One region of the Candidatus Corynebacterium faecigallinarum genome, then DNA from elsewhere that is predicted to be linked to it. Evidence: riboswitches for the same ligand, from Rfam matches in the RefSeq annotation. Region 1 holds a riboswitch; the other holds the start of a gene.

Region 1 (7,613 bases):
GTGGTGTGGTCTACACCGTGCTGCTGGTGCTGGCGGTCTTCACCCTGCTGATGAACATCGAGGTCGTCGCCGACGACGACGTGCCGATGCTCACCCTGTTCGACTCCATGCACCCGGTGATGGCCTACATCATGGTGTTCGTGATCTTCGCGATGATCTACAACACCGCGATCGGTATGTTCTACGCGCTCGGCACCCGTGTGACCTCGTCTAGGCCGGGCTGGTACGTGCCGGTGTTCCTCGGTCTGTGCGCAGCCGGGTACGGGGTGAGCTTCGTCGGCTTCGACACCCTGATGACCTATGTCTACCCGGTGCTGGGGTACCTGGGTCTGGCGATGGTGGTGCTTTTGGTTGGTTGGTGGATCTTGTCCCGTACGCGTCTCAGTGAGGAGTCCGAGACCCGCGACACAGTTCGTGATCTTGCTGAGAAGCGGGAGGACGGTGACGGCGATCTGAACGCCGAGGAGGAGGCTGCTTTGGACCGTGCCCTGGACGAGTCGGATGCGGACAACGACAAGCTCGAGGAACAGGTCGTCCAGGAAGCCACCGAACGCGACGGCGACCCACAGTAACGACGCCGGTCCGGAAGCGGATCCGGTCTAGAAGGCGGGGGACAGTCCGGCGTCGGACTGGTCACTGATCCGGAAGAGGTGGTCGTTGCAGAACTCACCGACCCCCCACTCAGCGAGCTCACGACCGTAACCGGAGCGTCCGACCCCACCGAAAGGCAGCGCGGCACCGGTCACCGAGGCCTCGTTGACGAAGGTCATACCGTCGTTGAGCTGGGCGGCGACCCGCCGGGCGGCCTCCACATCCGCACCCCACACCGAGCCGGACAGGCCGTAGTCGGAGTTGTTGGCGATCTCCACAGCCTCGTCGGTGTCCTTGGCGGAGTAGACGATGGCCACCGGGCCGAAAACCTCGTTGCAGCCGACGTCGGCGCTCGGGTCGACATCGGTGAGCAGCGCGGGCTGCATGAACGCACCCGGACGGTCCACGGCACCACCGCCGACACGGACGGTGGCCTCGCCGGCGTCGGCGGCGTCCTTGAGTCGCTGGACGATCTCGTCGCGGGCGTCGATCGACGACAACGGTCCGACGTCGGCGTCCGGGTCGTCCCACGCGCCGACGGTCAGCTCGCCGATGCGCTTCTCCAACCCGGAGACGACGTCGTCGTAGAAGTCCTCCAGGACGATCAGCCGCTTCGGCGCATTGCAGGCCTGACCGGTGTTGTACATGCGGATCTTCACGTACTGGTCGAGGACCCAGTCGAGGTTCTCGTTATCGATGATGATGAAGGGGTCGTTGCCGCCGAGCTCGAGCAGGGATTTCTTGTAGTTCTCGCCGGCGGTCTTCGCGACCGCGGCACCGGCGCCCTCGGAACCGGTCAGTGACACCCCGGCGATGCGGGGGTCTGCCACGAAGGCGTCCATCTGGGAGCCGGAGGCGTAGATGTTCTGGAAGACCCCCTGCGGCAGGCCGGCCTCGACGAGGATGTCCTGGCATGCCTGGGAGGACAGCGGGCAGATGGAGGCGTGCTTGAGCACGAGACTGTTTCCCAGCAGCAGGTTCGGGGCGGCCCAGCGGGCGACCTGGTAGTAGGGGAAGTTCCAGGGCATGATGCCCAGCAGCGGCCCGATCGGGTCCTTGCGCACGAACGTCCGCGTGGCGCCCTGCGCGGCGAGTTCCTTGTCGGCGAGCAGCTCATGGGCGTGCTCGGCATACCAGCGGTAGATGTCGGCGACGATGCCGATCTCGGCCTTCGCCCAGGACGTCAGCTTGCCCATCTCGCGGCCGATGTAGGACGCCAGCTCGTCGGCGCGTTCGGTGTAGAGGTCCGCGGCGCGGTTGAGCACGGCGGCGCGTTCCTCGATGGTGGTCTGCCGCCAGTTGTCGTACGCCGTGCTGGCGGTGTCCAGGATGGCGTCGCGGTCGTCGTCATTGATGCGGTTGAATGTCTCTTCGGTGTTTCCGGTGGACGGGTTTGCCAATGCGAAATTGCCCATACACCCCATTGTAACCGTGGTCCGAATCTCTCGCCACCATTTCCTTTTCCATATGCGTGGACACAGGAAATGGATTTACGGGTCAAATGTTCACGATCCACAACAGTGGAGGGCGCACAGTGAGCCATTGACCGTGTTACCGAAATTCGGCATTTCTCCGATACCGACGCCGGCCCCGACGCCACTGCCGTCCGCAGCGTTTTCAGCGTTCTCAGCGTCCGCAGCGTCCCTCATGAGGTCGACGACCATGTCGGCGAATCCTGCGGTCGACCCGGGCGTCGCCGCCCGGACAAGCTCGACACCGAGCGACCGCGCGGTGTCCCGGGCCTCCGTGTCGAGGTCCCAGAGGACCTCGACGTGGTCCGACACGAAGCCGACCGGGCAGAGGACCACGGGACGCGCGTTGCCGGACGCGGCCCTCGCCTCCAGGTGGTCACAGATGTCGGGATCGAGCCACGGGATCGAGGGCGGGCCGGACCGGGACTGCCACACCACGGTGGGCTCCGTGGTGGCCCCCGCCCCGGCAACGGCGTCAGCACCGAAGGAGCTGGCCTGGAGGATCAACCGCGCACTGTCGCGGACCTGCCTCGAGTAGAGCTGACCACCGACCCCGGGCGGACCTGCCTCGGCATCCGCACTGAGCGGTACGGAGTGGGCGGTGAAGATGAGTTCGGCGCCGTCGCGGTCAGCCGCAGTGGGAAGGGTGGCCCGTGCGGCATCCACCGCGTCGGCGAACTCGGTGATGAAGCGTGGATGGTCGTGGAACTGGCCCAGACGCGTCATCCGGGGCGGGACACTCCCCCGCTCGGTGACAGCTCGTCGGGCCCGTGCGATGTCCTCGTGGTACTGCCGGCACCCGGAGTACCCGCCCCAGGCGGACGTCGCGAACACAGCGGTGTTGCGGACCCCGTCCCGGGCCATGGCCTCGGCGGTGTCCTCGATGAACGGGTGCCAGTTCCGGTTGCCGAAGTACACCGGGATGTCCAGTCCCCGGCGTTCGAGTGCGCTGCGGATGGTGGTGATCATCTCGCGGTTCAGGTCGTTCAACGGGCTACGCCCGCCCAGGGCGAAGTAGTGTTCGCCGACCACCTCGAGCCTTTCCCTAGGGATACCGCGACCCCGGGTGACGTTCTCGAGGAAGGGGACGACGTCCTCCGATTTCTCCGGCCCGCCGAAGGACAGGAGCAGCAGCGAATCAAAGGACAGTTGTGTGTCGGTGCTCAAAGTGCGCAAGAACATCACGCTTTCATGGTGGATATACGCCCACTCAGGGACGCGGCTTGATAAGAGTCAGACTCGCGTCGATACTACATTAGCTAACCTCGTTAGCGATAATATTAGCGATTTACCTCGTCAGTTCAATGCCAGCTCGTGACGCAGCGCCTCCCGGACCGCGGTGAACCTGAAGCGGTGGTCGGCACGACCGAGCTTGTCGCAGAGAACATGCTGGTCCGCCAGGGCCAGCTCCTCGGCCCCTTCCCGACCGAGGAGCACCTGTGGTCCCAGGGTCGGCACCGGGAGAGCGAGCGGGACCCGCAGTGTCTGCAGGTCCGCGAGGACGGCGGCGAAGTCCGCCTGGGTGATCTCCTCCGGGGCCACCGCATTCACCGGCCCCGACATATCAGGGTCGACGACGGCGCGGTGGTAGATGTCCACCAGATCATCCACCGCCACCCAGGGGAAGTGCTGCTCCCCACTACCGAGCGGGCCGCCTCCGATGCGGGACGAGGCTCCCAGGAGTGTCAGCAGTGGTGAGCCTCCGGTCAGCACCAGACCGGTGCGGATGTTCGCTACCCGGAGACCGGCGTCGCGGGCCGGCTGACAGTCCTCCTCCCAGTCGGAGACGACCTCGGCGAGGAAGCCGGCGCCCGGTGCGGACTCTTCGGTGACTGCTTCCGGGCGGTCCGCCCCGTAGTAGCCGACGGCAGAGGCACAGATGAACGTCGTGAGACCGGGGGTCTCGGCGGCAAGCTCGGCGAGCCTGCGCGTCGGACCGACGCGGGACTCACACACAGCGTCACGGTGACTGTCGGTGAAACGTCCGGCGATGGGCGCACCGGCCAGGTGCACCACGGCGTCCACCCCGTCGAGGAGATCGGACGCCGGCGACTCCGGATCCCAGACCCGGCCACCCGGCCTCTCACTCCGCGACAGGGGAATCACGGTGTGCCCCGCGGTCTGCAGCATCGCCACCAGCTGGGTTCCGACGGTTCCACTGGGCCCGGTGACGGCGACGGTCAGCGGCGTACCGTCCCACTGCCGCATCTCCTCCAGTCGACGAAGGTCGGCGGTGAGCTGACGGTCACGGTAACTCGTGATCCTCGACAGCAGTGCATCCGGCGCATTGGTGGTGATGGTGTCGGTGACCGTGCAGGACAACTCGCCGTTCGGAGCGATCTCGTGCTGGTGGCGCCAGGTGACGAGGGTGTTCAGGGCCGTCCGCGGCGTGGACTCCAGGACGTCCGTGAACCTGCGTCCGTCCTCGAACTCCCCGGCCTGGTGCCGGGCACGCCAGGCGACGCCGCCCGGGAGCCGGAAGGTGGTGGTGCCGTCGCGGAGACTGTCCGCTTCACCGGTGACCGTCATCCTGGCGATACCGGGCGTCAGCCTGACCACGGCACCCGGGCGGGTGTGCCAGTCCCAGGCGGTGTCGGCGGAGACCGGGAGGTAGGTGTGGTGGAAGAATGGCTGCGGTCGCAGGAATGACATTCTTCCGATGCTACGAAAATTTCAGTCCGCGTGAATTTAAAACGGTTAATTCCGGACCGGTACTGTCACCGAAATAATGGCCCGATAGCCATATGTTCGCACCGTCATTCTTCCGGTGCAGTGCCGCGTCTAGTACACTGTTCACGCTGGACGGTGCCCCTACGTGACGAGATGACGATGCAGACCGACTACTGGTACGACGGGCGCGACCCCAACGTGGAGCTTCTCGAGGCCCTGCGTCGGTTCCGGGGCGCCGACCATGACATGCGTCAACGGATGTGCGGTCGGATGCGACTCAACTCCACCGACCTGGAGGCCATCCGGCTGATCTCCGCGGCCGAGCGCGCTGGGGCCGTCTTCACTGCTCGTGACCTGTCTTCGGCCCTGCAGATCTCGACGGCGGCGACCGCGAAGCTGCTCAACCGGCTCACCGGTTCCGGCCATGTCGTGCGCACCGGCCACCCCAGTGACCGGCGGTCGGTGACGTTGACGGTGACGGACCTCTCCCGGGACGAGATGTCCGATGCGCTAGGCCCGATGCACGACAGGATGATGCAGGTGGCCCGGCAGGTGTCTCCGTCCGCCCGGCGCGAGATCATCGACTTCCTGGACGCGATGGTCGATGTCTTCACCGAGGAGACCGAGGAGAGCGCAGACACGGACGAGCCGGAAAGTCATTTCCCGTAGACTAGCTAACCCGGTGAGCTATACGAAGCGTTGGTGATGACGAAGAACCAGCGTGGCAGTCTCGCCGGTGCGGTCTTTCACTCGGACCACGGCAGTGTCTACACGTCCGGGGCATTTCAGGACACCTGTCGCCGCCTGGGGCTGCGCCAGTCGATGGGCGCGATCGGTACCAGCGCGGACAACGCGCTGGCCGAGTCGTTCAATGCCGCACTCAAGCGCGAGGTCCTCCAGGACGCGAAGACCTTCACCAACCAGCTGGTGTGCCGTCGGGACGTGTTCCGGTGGTGTATCCGCTACAACACCGTCCGTCGGCATTCGTGGTGCGGGTATCTCACACCACAGGCGTTTGAGTCGCAGTCGTCCGGTAAGCTCCGACTCGTATCTTGACTACATCCCCGTGTCCACCATCAGGGGTTCGGGCCCCAGGGCCCCTACATGTTGTGCCACACCGATCCCGCCCCGCCGGCAGCTACGCACTCTGAATCACGAAGAGCCGGTTTTGATGTGTCCTCACTGCCGTGGTAGGCATGAGGCGTCCACACGGGTGCCCCACGAGGGGCTGAGACCGGACTGTGATCGTCCGGGACCGTCGAACCTGATCCGGTTGATACCGACGTAGGAAGTGAGGAGCGTAGCTGTGTCTACCCCGTCTGCCCCGTCCACCCCTGTCCAGCAGCACCCCGCGCACCGTTGCGGATGGATCGAAGACCACGGCATCCGGGTCCCGGTCACCGAGATCCACCAGGAGAACTCCCCGGACGGCGGCCCCAACCCGCCACTGCAGGTCTACCGGACCGCCGGGCCGGGCAGCGTCCCGGAAGAAGGCCTGGCCCCCTGGCGTGAAGAATGGATCCGGGCACGTGGAGACACCCGTATCGGGCGTTTCCGTGAACGACAGTTGATCGACGACGGCCGGGCCGCCGTCCGCCGTGGCGCACCGTCCCAGCAGTGGCAGGGACGACGTCCTGAACCCCGTCATGCTGAACCGGGCCGCACGGTGACGCAGATGCACTACGCGCGTCGGGGTGTCGTCACCCCGGAAATGCGGTTCGTGGCCCTGCGGGAGAACTGCGACGTGGAACTGGTGCGCAGCGAAGTCGCCGCCGGTCGCGCGATCATCCCGCTGAACATCAACCACCCGGAATCCGAGCCGATGATCATCGGTCGGGAGTTCCTGGTGAAGATCAACGCCAACATCGGAAACTCGGCGGTGACCAGCTCGATCAGTGAGGAGGTGTCGAAGCTGGAATGGGCCGCCACCTGGGGCGCCGACACACTGATGGACCTGTCCACCGGCAACGACATCCACACCACCCGGGAATGGATCATCCGCAATTCGCCCATCCCCATCGGCACCGTCCCGATCTACCAGGCACTGGAGAAGGTCGACGGCAACGCAGAGGCACTGACCTGGGATATCTACCGCGACACGGTGATCGAACAGTGCGAGCAGGGCGTGGACTACATGACCGTGCACGCCGGGGTCCTGCTGCGCTACATCCCGCTGACCGCCGACCGGGTCACCGGAATGGTGTCGCGCGGGGGATCGATCATGGCGGGCTGGTGCCTGGCGCACCACGAGGAGAACTTCCTCTACACACACTTCGACGAGCTCTGTGAGATCTTCGCCGCCTACGACGTCGCCTTCTCACTCGGCGACGGTCTGCGCCCCGGATCGATCGCGGACGCGAATGACGCCGCACAGTTCGCCGAACTCGACACCCTCGCCGAACTGACCCACAGGGCGTGGGAGTACGACGTGCAGGTCATGGTGGAGGGTCCCGGTCACATCCCGCTCCACCAGATCCGCGAGAACGTCGAACGTCAGCAGGAGCTGTGCGACGGGGCGCCGTTCTACACGCTCGGACCGCTGGTCACCGACATTGCGCCGGGATACGACCACATCACCTCGGCCATCGGGGCGGCCGAGATCGCCCGCCACGGTACCGCCATGCTCTGTTACGTCACCCCCAAGGAACACCTCGGCCTGCCGAACCGGGACGACGTGAAGACCGGTGTCATCACCTACAAGATCGCCGCACACGCCGCCGACGTGGCCAAGGGGCATCCAGGAGCCACAGCACGCGACGACGCCCTGTCCAAGGCCCGGTTCGAGTTCCGGTGGCGTGACCAGTTCGCCCTCGGGTTGGACCCGGTCACCGCGCAGGACTTCCACGACGAGACACTTCCCGCTGAACCGGCGAAGACGGC
Region 2 (7,613 bases), on a different contig from region 1:
GTCATCGCGGCGGTGAGGCCGAGGACGATGGCCGTGAGCTTGCCGCCGATCGACGGCGAAGCCTTGTCGGACGCGCTGTCGGACGCACTGCCGGCCGCAGCGTCGTCCGTGGCGACGGCCGCAGCGTCGTCCGTGGTGTCGGACGCGTTGTCGGCCGCAGGATCAGGCGCAGGATCAGGCGCAGCATCTGCTGCGGCGTCGGACGTTCTGTCGCCCGCCGGTTGGGTGGGCTCGGACGGATCGGACATCGGGAACCTCCGTGTTGTCGAGAGAGAGTATATGGAACGTGAGGTTCCATTGGCTGTTGGGGACGGTAACGTCCCGCATGGGTGTTGGCAATATGGACAGCAAGATCGGCAGACAGTAGGCAGCAGCCAGACAGCGGTAATCAAGGAGATTGATCCGTGTGCTCAGATGCCAAGGGCAACCGGGAGGCGCTCATCGCACCCTTGCCACTGCAGCGGCACCGGACATGCAGGGCTGGGTCCTCGACACGGTCATCGACGGGCTCGGGGGAAACGCTGGAAAGCACGGTTGACGTCGGTATGCGCGGTGTCGCTGAGTGCGCGGAACGGGGAGGGGACCAGGCGTGACGACGGTGCCGCCCACGTCCCGACGAACTTTCCGCCGCGCACCATTGTCCGACGGAACACCCCGCGGTTACCGGGAGCGACCTGCTCGTGGTGCTCGGCGGTCATGAAGCTCAGCCGGTCGCGGTAGCCCAGCACGATTTCGTCGAAGGCGGGCAGCAGGAAGGTGCCGTGGGCCTTGCGTTTCACCGCGGCGAGGTCGTCGAAGAGGCCGGGGCGGTGCAGGCGCCCGTCGGCTTCCTCGAACAGGTCGGGGCCGCTCGTGCCGTCACCCCTGTCACTGTTGCTTTCGCTGCCACTGCCACTGCAACTGCCACCGTCGCTGCCGTTGAGTTCCGTCGCTGCCTCCTTGATCAGCGCGACGGGCAGCTTCGTCCACCACGCGAAGTCTCGTAGGTCAGCGGGGCCATGACTGTGCAGGTAGCGTCGCAGCAGTGCCGCGGCCGCTGCGGTGCGGTCGCCGTTGAAGCGTGACTCCAGGTCGGTGCCGTCCGGCAGCCAGGTGTCGGACGCGACGATCACCTGGTCGCCCTGCCGGAACGGGCCGTAGACCGCGGTGCCGTGCAGCATCATGTCGCGGATCAGCAGGTAGCGCATCGACTGGTTGCCGGGCAGACCGCAGGCGATGAACTGCTCGTCGAGCTCGGCTCGGGTCAGCCCGCCCGGGTGCTCGTCGAGGACGTCATGGGCGCGGGCGATGTCGGAGTCGGTCAGCCCGTCGCGCTCCAGCCGACGCCGGGACTCCCTGCGCTGCTGCCTCGAGCACAGTTCGGTGACCCAGCGGGCGTCTTCGGCGGCCAGGGCGAAGACGGTGGAGCGCATGGGGTAGCCGCGGACGATCGCCCCGCGGTCGAAGGCATCCGTGACCTGCTGTGCGGCATCCTTCTGATCCGTCTGTTTCCGATCTCTGAGGCGTAGCGCGATCGAGCTGATCACCCCGCCGAGCTCCTGGCCCTGCATCGGACCCATGGCGGTGAGGACCTCTTGTGGGCTGGTGGCGGTGGGGGAGACGAGACCCTGGGCGAGCAGGCGCGCCTCGACGAGCAGTGGGTTGACCATGGTGCCCAAGGATAGGGGAGTGCTGAGTCCCCTGACCGGGACCTACCATCCGGGACCCTCAGCCCGACTCCGCCCCCGGCCGCCGTGATCGAAATGTGCATGCCCAGGGGTACGGGTCAGGGGTCGGGAGCGTACCCCTGGGCGTGGTTATCTCCGGCTGAAGAGCACCATCGCCACGGTGCGCAGCGCCAGCAGAAACCCGCAGAACAGCACCACATAACCCATCGCCGCATGCCAGGTCAGCTTGTCGACCAGCACCGGCCCTCCGTCACCGAAGGCGATGAGCATCACCCCGCCCAGCACACAGAAGCCGGCGACCAACGCCACGGTGAACTGCTGCAGCAGCCCGGTGAGGTACGCCCGGTCGTCGGGGTTGCGGAACATCCGCATGCTCAGCGACAGCCGGCCGTCCTGCAGGTCACCGACGATCCCGCTGACCTTGCGCGGCAACTCCTGCAGCATAGGCAGTGACTCCAGCATCAGCCCTGACGCAGCGTCCTTCACACTCGAGGGGTGCGCCTGCTCCTTGATCAGCGCCGTACCCTGCTCCCGCGCGGTCTCCACCAGCGGATAGTCCGGCAGGATCAGCCGCAGCGTGCCCTCCATCTCCCCGAGACTGCGCAGCGCCGAGGCGATGTTCTCCGGTACGACGAGCCGGTGGTTGTTCACCAGTGTGGTCAGCTGACCGAACAGTGCCATGCCCTCACCCTTGCCGACCCCGCCCCGGTAACGAGCCAGGAGAACAGACACATCACGCTGCAGGGTGCGGACGTCCAGACCGTCCGGACGGTCCAGCAGACTCAGCAGCGCATCGGTGAGGATCCGGGAATCACCCCGCTCGATCGCGGCGAAGACCATGGTCAGGTGCCGACGGTCGGTCGTGTCGAGGTGCCCCACGGCCCCGAAGTCCAGCATCCCCAGCCCGACCTCACGCTGCTCCACCGTCTCCGAGGAGATGTGCACCGGTCCGACGGTGCGCTGCCAGGAGTCCTCCCAGACCGCACCGTCCATCACCAGGACATTGCCCGGGTGTGGGTCGGCCTGGAACACCCCGTACTCCAGGATCTGACGCATCACCGACACCATCAGCGCATCACCGAGCCCACGACGCTGCCCGGTGGAGTAGTCGTCAAGGTCCACGCTGCCGAGCGGGGTGCCGTCCAACTCGCCCATCACGAGCAGACGTTCGGAGCTGTACTCGTCGTACACCTGCGGCATGAGCACCTTCGTGGAACGCAGCGGTTCGGCCAGTTCGCGCATGTTCGCCGCCTCGCGCCGGTAGTCCAGCTCCTCGGCCAGGGTGCTGGTGAAGGACGCTGCGAGCCGACGGATGCCCATCTCCCGGCCCCAGTCGGTGCGGAACTCCAGCCAGTCGCAGATCCGCATCACGATGTCGGTGTCGTTGAGCACCACCTCGCGGGTACCGGGACGCTGCACCTTCAGGACCACCCGGGTGCCGTCGTCCAGCGTGGCACGGTGCACCTGGGCGACGGACGCCGCAGCCATCGGCTCGCGCTCGACCGTGGCGAAGACGGTCTCCGGGTCGGCGCCGAGGGACTCGGCCATGGCCGGGCCGATACGCTCCCACGGTTCCGGCGACGCCCCGGTCTGCAACGACGAGAGCTCCTTGATGAACTCCGGCGGCAGGACGGAGTCCCGGGTCGACAGGTTCTGACCCAGCTTGACGAAGGTGGTGCCGGATTCCTCCAGGGCCTCGCGGAATGCCTTGGCCGCCTCGGTCATGCTCGGCTTACGGGCGGTGAGGCCCTTGCGTACGAAGATGGCCATGACCTGTCGGTACCGACGGTTGCGGGCACGTTGCCGGCCGATGCGGGAGCCCCCGGAGCGACCGGAACGTCCTGCCGACCCGCCGGGGGAGAACCCGGCACCAGTGGGGACGACCAGCTCCATCACCGTCAGCAGGGCCGCACCGAAGCCGAGCATCCACATCAGGGCGATCAGCCCGAGGATGATCGCCGGACCGGGGGAGACGTCACGCCCGCCACCGGTGGTGAAGAACTGTTCCACGGCCAGCGCGACCAGCCCACCGGTGGACAGTGCGACCAGCAGGGCGACGAGGATCGACCGCGGCCAACCGACGGGAACCCCCAGTACCCGGCGCATCACATTGGCCAGCAGCCAGGTGACGCCGGCCAGCGCGACGGCACCGACGACGAGCCCGCCGAGGACACCCAGGATCATCAGGACGATCTGCATAATCCCACCGTACAGCGGGGGGTGGACAGCAATTGTCGTGCTACCCTCGCGGACGACACGGGGTGCCGTGGTTGGTCGGGGAATACCCGGCGGGCACGGCTGAGACCACACCCGTTGAACCTGAACCAGTTCGTACTGGCGGAGGGATTGTCCGGCATCACCGGTGTGTGTCGTGGGCTGTACCCCATGAGTCGTGCAGCGCCCGTAGCAGCAGCACACCCGATGCCCCTTCCGCTTGTGACCTCTTTTGAAAGGCATGAGCATGACCCAGAACAAGACCGAGAGTCTGACCCAGCAGCTTCCCCTGTCCGAGCAGACCGTCCTGGTCACCGGCGGAGCCCGCGGCCTCGGCGCCGCCATCACCGAGGCCTTTCTCCGCGAGGGCGCGACGGTGATCGTGAACTACCACTCCAGTGCGGACGCCGCGGCCGCCATCGTCGCCGAGCACCCCGGCAAAGCCCTGGCCGTGCACGCCGACGTGCGGGACCGCGAGCAGGTCGAGGGGATCTTCGCCGCCGTCGCCGCCGCCGGGCTGGGACCGGTGACCACCGTGGTCAACAACGCCCTGGTGGACTTCTCCTTCAACGGCGACGCCCGCGACAAGGCCGCCGAGATCCCCTACAGTTCCTTCACCGCACAGTTCGACGGTGCGGTCCGTGGCTCACTCAACGTCATCCAGTCGGCGTTGGACGACTTCCGCGCCGCCGGGTCCGGACGCGTGGTCAACATCGGCACGAACCTCTTCCAGTACCCGGTGGTGCCCTACCACGACTACACCGCCGCCAAGGCCGCGCTACTGTCTCTGACCAGGACCTTCGCCGATGATCTGGGCCCGGACGCGATCACGGTGAACATGGTCTCCGGTGGTCTGCTGCGCACCACCGACGCTTCGGCGGCCACCCCGGAGGAGGTCTTCGACGGCATTGCGTCCGGCACCCCACTGCGCGAGGTCACCACCCCGGAGCAGTTCGCCGACAGCGTACTGTTCTTCGCCTCCCCGTGGGCGCGTGCGGTGACCGGCCAGAACCTGGTCGTCGACGGCGGACTGGTGAAGGACTGATGCCTGAATGACGGATGTACAGATGCACCTCAACCTCTTCGCCTACGGCTGCGGACACCATTCGGCGGCGTGGCGGGCGCCCGGTGACAGCACCGGTGAACCCGCCACCCGGCTCGGCGACATCACCTGGTGGGAGTCGCTGGCCCAGACAGCCGAACGCGGCCTGTTCGACGCCTTCTTCCTCGCCGACGGCCAGGCGCACAGCCCCGTCCCCGGCCCCGGCTGGTTCCTGGAACCGCTGACCACACTCACCGCCATCGCCCGCGCGACCAGCCACATCGGCGTGGTGTCCACCGTCTCCTCGACGTTCTGGACGCCCTTCCACGCCGCCCGTGTCAGCGCCAGCCTGGACCACATCTCCGGTGGTCGCGCCGGGATCAACGTGGTGACCTCCATGACCGACGCCGAGGCCCGCAACCACGGCATGGACGCTTTGCCGGGCCATGCCGAGCGCTACGCCCGGGCCGACGAGTTCATCGACGCGGTCACCGCCCTCTGGGACTCCTGGCCCGACGCCACCGACCGCTCATCAGCCCAGGTCATCGACCACCATGGCCGGTTCTTCGACGTCGACGGTCCGCTGAACATCCCCTCCACCCCGCAGGGGCGTCCGGTGCTGTTCCAGGCCGGGGCGTCCGAACCAGGCCGTGACCTCGCCGCACGCCACGCCGAGGGGATCTACGCGGTGGCGTGGGATCTGGAGTCCGCAGCGTCCTACCGCTCCGACGTACGCGCGCGTGCCGCGAAGGTAGGACGCGACCCTGACGAGCTCATCGTCATGCCGGGGCTGGTCACCTTCGTCGGACGCACCGAGCAGGAGGCCCGCGACAAGCAGCGGGCGCTCAATGAGTTGCTGCCGGTGGAGGATTCGCTGGCGCAGCTGTCCTTCTTCGTCGGGCAGGACACCACCACCGCGGCCTGGGAGTTGGATGCCCCGGTGCCGGAGCTGCCGCCGCTGGAGGAGTTCACCGGCCCGGCCGGACGCTACGGCACGATCCTGCGGATCATCGAGACGACCCCAGGTATCACCGTGCGTGACCTGCTGGGATTCTTGGCTGCTGGTGGTGGTCATGCCACATTCGTGGGCACTCCGGAGCAGATCGCCGACGAGATGCAGCGGTGGGTCACCGGCGGTGGTGCCGACGGGTTCAACCTCATGCCGCCGACCTTGCCGGGTGGTGTGGAGGACTTCGTGGAGCTGGTGGTGCCGGTGCTGCAGGAGCGTGGGTTGTTCAGGACGTCCTACCCGGCGACGACGCTCCGCGGGAACCTGGGCGGGAACCTGGCCGGTTAAAGGCTGCCGAGGGCGCCGTGGCGTCCCCACACGAACCAGAGGATCGGCCCGAGGATGGGGAAGGCGAAGGCGATCAGCACCCAGACCACCTTGCCGCCGCCACTGATCTGGCGGTGCTTGATGATCTCCACCAGGGCGACAACGAACATGACCAGCCAGGCGAGGACCGCGGCTGCCATGAGGAGGACGACGATTACTTCAGGACCCATGGTGCTCACAGTAGTGGAGGAATCGTCCGAGGGAATCAGACCTCGGTATGACCCGGTATGGCCCCGGTGTGCGAGGCAGGTGTCCACCGATCAGTGCGTTCGGTGGCCGGCCGCGCGTACCCTGGGTAGTGCAACTGCACAAGACGACAGTGAGGTGAGAACCGGTATGACTGAGACAGCACCTGACGTCACTCCCGATCCCGAGAAGGATCGCGACCCGAATCAGGACCCGAACCGCGACCAGGTGAACACGCCCTCCGACCTGCCCCAGCAGGGCCCTGCCAGCGAGGACGAGAAGATCGACGAGCAGGGCGAAGAGACCTTCCCCGCCAGTGATCCGCCCGGCAACTACTGACACACCACGGGCCCAGATCTACACCGGGACCAACGACTCAACCCCTGAACTGCCACGGCATGTGGCTGCTCAGGGGTTGAGTTCTGTGCGGTGCGCGTCCTACCGCAACTGTCAGCGTCCTACAGCGACCGTGACATCCGGTCGGCGACCCAGTTCGAACCCTTCAGGTTCGGGTGGATCATCATGTTGTAGTGCGGGGTGGTGGTGTCGATGATGCCGGAGATGAAGCGCTGGTTGTCCGGCGCGCAGGTTCCACGGTTGGCGGTTTCGGCCTTCAGGTCCACGAAGTTGATGTTGTTGCGGGTCGCGGCCTCGGCCTGCATGCTGCGCACCCAGCGCTCGACGTCGGAGAGCACCGGCACCGGCAGGCCGGCGGGCAGGTTCGGCACCACGTTGAGGAAGCAGAACATGCCGTTGGAGGTGATCGACATCTGCCCGGCGAAGACGATCTTCGCGTTCGGGGCGTAGGCGCGGACCTTGTTCACCGCGGCACGGGTGTCGGCGAGGAAGCGGTTGCGGACATCACCGGGGTTCAGGATGTCCGCACCGTTGTCGGTGCCGTTGGGGCCGTGGTTGTTCATGCCGTAGTTCAGGACGACGGTGCGGGTGCCGGCGTGGATGTCACCGGCGCGGTGGGCGGCGTCGACCCGGGAGATGGCGCGCTTGGAGGTCAGCCCGGAGCAGGACCAGTTGTTGACCGGCACACCGTGGCGCTTGCTGAGCTGCCTCGGCCAGGAGTTCGGCGCCTGCAGGCAGCCGGACTGCCGCGGGTAGTTGTCGGGGACGAAGCCGTCGACGTTGCGGAAGGTGTTGTAGTACTGGTCCGGGT

Evidence for each region. A riboswitch is a leader RNA that binds a small molecule or an ion and turns the genes downstream of it on or off. The one in region 1 is predicted to bind thiamine pyrophosphate.
Region 2: another riboswitch for thiamine pyrophosphate. It lies ahead of ACTXPP_RS13465 (3-oxoacyl-ACP reductase); the one in region 1 lies ahead of thiC (phosphomethylpyrimidine synthase ThiC).

The regions. Positions count from the first base shown of each region.
Region 1 covers NZ_JBQQOC010000038.1:348-7,960, reverse strand. Annotated here, with positions in the region: gene ACTXPP_RS13245 (YkvI family membrane protein) at 1-572, shown strand, start outside; gene ACTXPP_RS13240 (NAD-dependent succinate-semialdehyde dehydrogenase) at 600-2,006, opposite strand; gene ACTXPP_RS13235 (ferrochelatase) at 2,097-3,245, opposite strand; gene ACTXPP_RS13230 (TIGR01777 family oxidoreductase) at 3,360-4,715, opposite strand; gene ACTXPP_RS13225 (MarR family winged helix-turn-helix transcriptional regulator) at 4,869-5,402, shown strand; partial or broken gene ACTXPP_RS13220 (transposase) at 5,427-5,789, shown strand; TPP riboswitch at 5,933-6,041, shown strand; gene thiC (phosphomethylpyrimidine synthase ThiC) at 6,040-7,613, shown strand, end outside.
Region 2 covers NZ_JBQQOC010000042.1:2,282-9,894, forward strand. Annotated here, with positions in the region: gene ACTXPP_RS13450 (ABC transporter permease) at 1-248, opposite strand, end outside; gene ACTXPP_RS13455 (DNA glycosylase AlkZ-like family protein) at 498-1,649, opposite strand; gene ACTXPP_RS13460 (ABC1 kinase family protein) at 1,797-3,866, opposite strand; TPP riboswitch at 3,915-4,031, shown strand; gene ACTXPP_RS13465 (3-oxoacyl-ACP reductase) at 4,129-4,926, shown strand; gene ACTXPP_RS13470 (LLM class flavin-dependent oxidoreductase) at 4,934-6,220, shown strand; gene ACTXPP_RS13475 (PLDc N-terminal domain-containing protein) at 6,217-6,429, opposite strand; gene ACTXPP_RS13480 (hypothetical protein) at 6,596-6,784, shown strand; gene ACTXPP_RS13485 (SGNH/GDSL hydrolase family protein) at 6,904-7,613, opposite strand, start outside.